Aminobacter aminovorans: one gene and its partner. The protein of the gene in region 1 interacts with the protein of each later gene in a pairwise test. Links are inferred from orthologs where the notes say so. Each region holds a gene or a part of one and is shown on either strand. Other genes may lie near its edges. The genes, in order: topA and DY201_RS01705.

The links.
Region 2: the proteins of topA (region 1) and DY201_RS01705 interact in binary tests that used the Escherichia coli proteins (3 or more experiments, as listed by UniProt). The link is inferred for Aminobacter aminovorans from one-to-one orthologs.

What each region holds. Positions count from the first base shown.
Region 1 is NZ_UFSM01000001.1:2,973,314-2,976,839, reverse strand. Bases 202-3,411 are described here. They hold topA (type I DNA topoisomerase), read left to right. Parts: upstream 202-598; coding sequence 599-3,211; downstream 3,212-3,411. Other genes in these bases: rnr (ribonuclease R), read left to right, coding at 3,218-3,411; dprA (DNA-processing protein DprA), read left to right, coding at 202-320. In the rest of the region: more of dprA, read left to right, coding at 1-201; more of rnr, read left to right, coding at 3,412-3,526. UniProt on the Escherichia coli protein: Releases the supercoiling and torsional tension of DNA, which is introduced during the DNA replication and transcription, by transiently cleaving and rejoining one strand of the DNA duplex.
Region 2 is NZ_UFSM01000001.1:342,315-345,399, forward strand. Bases 81-2,849 are described here. They hold DY201_RS01705 (IMPACT family protein), read left to right. Parts: upstream 81-1,055; coding sequence 1,056-1,643; downstream 1,644-2,849. Other genes in these bases: DY201_RS01690 (class I SAM-dependent methyltransferase), read left to right, coding at 81-179; DY201_RS01695 (pyridoxamine 5'-phosphate oxidase family protein), read left to right, coding at 280-756; DY201_RS01710 ((R)-mandelonitrile lyase), read left to right, coding at 1,894-2,295; DY201_RS01715 (D-alanyl-D-alanine carboxypeptidase family protein), read right to left, coding at 2,320-2,849. In the rest of the region: more of DY201_RS01690, read left to right, coding at 1-80; more of DY201_RS01715, read right to left, coding at 2,850-3,085.

The DNA of each region.
Region 1 (3,526 bases):
TGCTCAAGGATGGCGCGACGCTGGTGACCGAAGCAGCCGACGTGCTGGAAGCGCTGGCGCCGCTTGTTACCGGCCAGCCTTTTGTCCCGACCAGACTGGAGGAGCCGCCTGATTTCACCGCCACGCCGCCACCCGTCGACGGCGACCGCGCCCGGGTGGTCGAGGCGCTCGGCCCGGTCCCCGTCGAGATCGACGAATTGATCCGCCACACCAAGCTTCATCCGGCGCAGATCTTCATGATCCTTCTGGAGCTCGACCTCGCCGGCCGGCTCGAACGCCATTCGGGTGGACGAGTTTCGCTTGTCGCGCCTGACATGTGACTGCCGCTCGCCGCAACGGTCGGGCTCGGCGTGAGCCGGCGCCAGTTCCGGTGCCAAGACCAGCCGCAACCGGCGCTGGCGGAATCATGGCAAAACCATCCTGAATTGCAACAGCGAGATTTAATATACCCTGGATTGCAATCCCGTTCTTCACCGTCGTTTTTGCCCCCTTCCCCTTGACCGGACCGAAAAGCGCGGCCATGTGACGAGCGAATTCAAAATCTTCGCCACGCGCCGTTTGCCGTTGTTTTGGCGCTTCACTGGAAAATCAGCCACATATGGACGTCGTTGTCGTCGAGTCACCGAACAAGGTGAAAAGCATCAACAAGTACCTGGGCCGGAACTACAAGGTTCTCGCCTCGTTCGGCCATGTCCGCGATTTGCCGGCCAAGGACGGCTCGGTTAAACCGGAAGACGATTTTGCCATGTCCTGGGCGGTCGACAGCGCTTCGGCGAAGCGGCTCAACGACATCGCCAAGGCGGTCAAGGAAGCCGATGGCCTGATCCTCGCAACCGATCCGGATCGCGAAGGTGAAGCCATCGCCTGGCACGTGCTCGAGGTGCTGAAGCAGAAGCGGGTGCTGAAGGACAAGACGATCAAGCGCGTCGCCTTCAACTCGATCACCAAGCAGGCGGTGCTCGAAGCCATCTCCAATCCGCGCGAGATCGATCCGCCGCTGGTCGACGCCTATCTGGCGCGCCGCGCCCTCGACTATCTCGTCGGTTTCACGCTGTCACCGGTGCTGTGGCGCAAACTGCCCGGCGCCCGTTCGGCTGGCCGCGTGCAGTCTGTGGCGCTGCGCTTCGTCTGCGACCGCGAGGCCGAGATCGAGCGCTTCGTGCGTGAGGAATACTGGCAGATCGCAGCCACCCTCGGCACGCCGCGTGCGGAAAACTTCGAAGCCAGGCTGACCGCTTTCGACGGCAAGAAGCTGCAGAAGCTCGACATCTCCTCGCAGACCATGGCTGACGACATCAAGGCGATGCTCGATGGCGCCAGCTTCAAGACGCTGTCGGTCGAGGCCAAGCCGACCCGGCGCAACCCGAGCGCGCCGTTTACGACGTCGACTTTGCAGCAGGCGGCGTCCTCGCGTCTCGGCTTCTCGGCAAGCCGCACGATGCAGGTCGCCCAGCGGCTTTATGAAGGCATGGAGATCGGCGGCGAGATCGCAGGTCTGATCACCTATATGCGTACCGACGGCGTGCAGATGGCGCCGGAGGCCATCGAGGCCGCTCGCAACGCCATCGTCAAGGAATTCGGCGCCAAGTACCTGCCCGAAAAGGCGCGCCAGTACACCACTAAGGCCAAGAACGCCCAGGAAGCGCACGAAGCCATCCGTCCGACCGACTTCAATCGCACGCCGGCCGAGATGCGCAAGTTCCTCGATGCCGACCAGGCCCGACTCTATGAGATGATCTGGAAGCGCGCGATCGCCAGCCAGATGCAGCCCGCCGAGATCGAGCGCACCACCGTCGAGATCGAGGCGCGCAATGGCGCAAGGACTGCCAGCCTGCGCGCCGTCGGTTCGGTCACCCGTTTCGACGGCTTCATCGCCGCCTATACCGAGCAAAAGGACGAAGATTCGGAAGACGAGGAAAGCCGTCGCCTTCCCGAGATTCGTGCCGACGAAACGCTCAAGCGTGAGAGCGTCAACGCCACTCATCACACAACCGAGCCGCCGCCCCGCTATTCCGAAGCCAGCTTCATCAAGAAGATGGAAGAGCTCGGCATCGGCCGGCCCTCGACCTATGTCGCCACACTCAAGACGCTTGAGGACCGCGACTATGTGAAGATCGAGAACCGCAAGCTCGTGCCCCAGGCGAAGGGGCGGCTGGTCACCGCCTTCATGGAGAGCTTCTTCCGGCACTATGTCGAATACGACTTCACCGCCTCGCTCGAGGAAAAGCTCGACTTAGTCTCCGACGGCAAGCTCGCCTGGCGCGACGTGCTGTCCGATTTCTGGAAGGACTTTTCCGGCGCCGTCGACGAGATCAAGGAGCTGCGCGTCACCAACGTTTTGGACGCGCTGAACGAGGAACTCGCACCTCTGGTGTTCCCGGACCGCGAGGACGGATCGAATCCGCGCATCTGCCCGAAATGCGGCACCGGCAACCTGTCGCTCAAGCTCGGCAAGTATGGCGCTTTCGTCGGCTGCTCCAACTACCCCGAATGCGGTTTCACTCGCCAGCTCGACGGTCCCGGCGGCAATGGCGACAATGGCGGCATGGAAGACGGCACCAAGATCCTGGGCAGCGATCCCTACACCAATGAAGAGATCACGCTGCGCAGCGGCCGCTTCGGTCCCTACATCCAGCGCGGCGACGGCAAGGAGGCAAAGCGCTCGAGCCTGCCCAAGGGCTGGGCGGCGGCCTCCATCGACCATGAAAAGGCGCTCGCTTTGCTGGCGCTGCCGCGCGATGTCGGCCAACATCCTGAGACGGGCAAGATGATTTCGGCCGGTCTTGGCCGCTATGGCCCGTTCGTGCTGCATGACGGCGCCTACGCCAATCTCGAAAGCATCGAGGACGTGTTCTCGATCGGCCTCAACCGCGCGGTCACCGTGCTTGCCGAAAAGCAGGCCAAGGGCAAGGGCGGACGGGGCGGCGGCACCCCGGCAGCCTTGAAGGATCTCGGCGAGCACCCCGCAGGCGGCGGCAATGTCACCGTGCGCGACGGCAAGTACGGCGCCTATGTCAATTTTGGCAAGGTCAATGCTACCTTGCCGAAGAATACGGATCCGGCCACCGTCACCATGGAAGCAGCGCTTGCTTTGATCGCCGAAAAGGAAGCGAAAGGCGGCGGCGCCAAGAAGCCTGCCCGTGCCGCCAAGAAGCCCGCGGCCAGCGCAACCAAGAAAGCGGCCGCCAGCAAGGCCAAGAAGAAGGACTAGGCGACCGTGGCGCGAAAGATTTCCGGACGAAATGCCGGCACCAGACGCGCCGCAAGCGACGAGGTCCGAGGCAAGGACATCTACCGGCCGTCGCGGGACGAGATTCTGCGCTACATCGCGGAGAATCCCGACCGCAGTGGCAAGCGTGACATCGCCAAAGCCTTTGCGCTCAAGAACGACGACCGCATCTGGCTCAAGCACCTGCTGCGCGAATTGCAGGACGAGGGCCTGCTCGAAAAGAGCCGCAAGCGCCTGACGCGCGCCGGCGCGCTGCCGCATGTCGCCGTGCTCGACATTTTCGGCCGCGACGCCGAA
Region 2 (3,085 bases), 2.6 Mb from region 1 along the record:
TGAATGCGGCGCTCGATGCGCTTGTCGGCCTTTACATGGTGAAGGACGCGCTTGCCGGCGCTGACGAACCACCTGAAAAGCCGCTCCAACGGCTGCGCAACCTGCTCGAGAAGCATATGACTGCCGAAGGTGTGATGTTCGACTCGCGTGCATGGATCATCAGCGCCGAGCAGCAATAGCGGGCTGGGCTGTAAGCACGCGTCGCCCACTTAGGATCGCCGGCCAGATGGAACCTCCCGTGACGCCAGGGGTTGAACCTCCTTCAAGGAGACATTCACGATGGCCGACAAGAGAGAGTTCGAAGCGAAGTTCTGGAAATCGATACGTTCAGACATGACCGTGATGGTGAGTGTAGCTGGTATCGACTCACGCCCGATGACCGCGCAGTTCGATGGCGATCGCACGACCATCTATTTTTTCACGGCAAGCGACACCGAGCTTGCAGGCAAGCTGGCGCGGGCCAGGAAAGCCACGCTCGTCTACGCCTCCAAGAAGCATGACCTGTTTGCCACCGTCCATGGCACCCTCAGGATCGACAGCGACCGTGGCACGATCGATCGGCTGTGGAACCGCTTCGTGGCCGCGTGGTTCGAGAAGGGCAAGGATGATCCGAAGCTCAGGCTGCTGCGGTTCGAACCGGCAGACGCCCAGATTTGGCTCGACGCTTCCAGCCTCGTTGCCGGCGTCAAGATGTTCCTGGGCCTGGGTGACCCGAAGCAGGACTACAAGGACAGCGTGGCGAAAGTGCCACTTTAGCCAGCGAATTCGGGAAGCAATCGAAACGTCTGGCGCACCCGACAGGATTCGAACCTGTGACCTCTGCCTTCGGAGGGCAGCGCTCTATCCAGCTGAGCTACGGGTGCTCGTCGGCGAATTCGCGCCGAACACGCCCGGCGCACCGGACGACGCGCGTTCATAACCGATGCGGCGGCAAGCTTCAACGGGGGAAGTGGCAAATCGCAATGCCCAGACCGATCGGGTGTTGCGGCTATCGGTCGACTCAAGCAAGGCGCAATTGACGGCCACCCTTCCGGCATTGTCTAACGCCCTCAGACATGTTCACGCTCGCTCACCCCGCAACCTTCGCCCAGGACATCAAGAAGAGCCGGTTCCTGGCAACCGCCGCGCCTGTGGCGGACGAGGCGGCGGCGAAGGCGTTTATCGCTGCGAGTTCTGATGCCGGGGCCAATCACAATTGCTGGGCCTGGCGCTTCGGCCAGAGCTACCGCTTCAGCGATGACGGCGAGCCGAGCGGGACGGCGGGCAAGCCGATCCTGCAGGCGCTTGATGGCCAAAACCTCGACAATGTCGCCGTCGTCGTCACGCGCTGGTTCGGCGGCATCCTTTTGGGCAGCGGCGGGTTGGTACGAGCCTATGGCGGCACCGCGGCCGCCTGCCTGCGCAGTGCTGCCAAGACCGAGATCGTCATTACGGTCGAGGCAACAATCACCTGCGGCTTCGCCGATCTTGCGATCGTTCAGGCAAGGCTCGCGGCCCAGCCGGGCGTGCGCATCGTCGCCGAGACCTTCACCGCGACCGGCGCCGAGCTTGTGGTTGCGCTGCCCGTGGCTGACACGGCTGCGACCGCGCGGATGATAACCGACCTGACCAGCGGGCGAGCGATCGTCGCCCTGCCGGACTGACGCAGCCACGATACTTCAATCGATCAAGCGCGGCTAGACTTGTCGGCGGCCAAGAGGCACTGCTTCAGCTTGTGACGCGGTGCGCGCCCAGCGGGATGCGCAGGGACGGCCACCAAGGGCGTTCCCGCTCGCTGGAACAACGTTCCAGGAAAAGCGTGCAGTGGTGTTCCGTCCGGAATAGCGTAGCAACGGGAAATGAGGCTCCGCGATCCGAAGAGAGAGCGGCCAGGCACGACCATAGGAGACCAGAATGGAAATCAAACGCAGCGGTTCGCGTCCTTCGGCAACGCCCTCCCCCGACTATTTCACCGGCGCAGTGCGTCAGGATCCTGTTATCGAAGCGCCGGCGCCGGCGCGGCTGCGCGCCGTCACCGTCACCTTCGAACCGGGCGCACGCACGGCTTGGCACACGCACCCGCTCGGCCAGACGCTGGTCATAACCTCGGGTCTCGGTTGGGCACAGGTCTGGGGCGGCAAGGTCGAAGAGATCAGGACCGGCGACGTGGTCTGGTTCGCGCCCGGCGAAAAACACTGGCACGGTGCTTCCGCGACAACAGCCATGACCCACATCGCGCTGCAGGAAGCGCTCGACGGCCGCGCCGTCGACTGGCTCGAGCACGTCACGGATGATCAGTACAACGCGCCGGCGTGAGCCGCGCTGCGCCAACCAGCAAGGCTACTGGATTTCGCCCATCGGCACAGGCGCGTCGCCCTGCTGGATGGTCGCGGACGTGTCGACAGGCATAGGCATGCCAGGGGCAGCGGGTGCCGGCAAGGGTGCTGCCAATGCGGTAGCCGCCGGTGCCGGGGTGAACAGTGAGGACGCCAGGCTGCCGCCGGCGGCCTGTGGCATGTAGCGGACGATCATTTCTTCGACCTGGGCGTTGCGCTTGCGCGCCGTGTCGCCGCCCATGACGACGATCACCAGCTTGCGGCCGTCGGCCTGCACGGAGGTGACGATGTTGAAGCCCGAGGCCCTGATATAGCCGGTCTTGATACCGTCGACGCCGTTGACCCGGCCGAGCAGGTCGTTATGGCCGCGGATGCGCTTGCCGCGGAAATTGAAGTCGGTCGCCGAGAAGTAGTAGTAATTCTGCGGAAAATGCTTGCGCAGCGCCATGCCGAGCACCGCCATGTCGCGCGCTGTGGTGCGCTGCTGCGGGTCGGGCAGGCCCGAGGCGTTGCGGAAGATGGTGCTGGTCATGCCGAGTTGACGCGCCTTTGCCGTCATCTGGCTGGCAAAACCTGCTTCCGAACCGCCGAGATATTCGCCGACGGCCACCGCCACGTCATTGGCCGACTTGGTCGCAAGCGCCCGGATCGCCGATTCGAGCTCGATCTGCTCGCCACGCTTGAAGCCGAGCTTGGAGGGCGGCTGCGAGCGGGCGTTCTCCGACACCGGGATGAGCGTCGTCTTGGAGACGCGCCCCTGCTGCATCGCC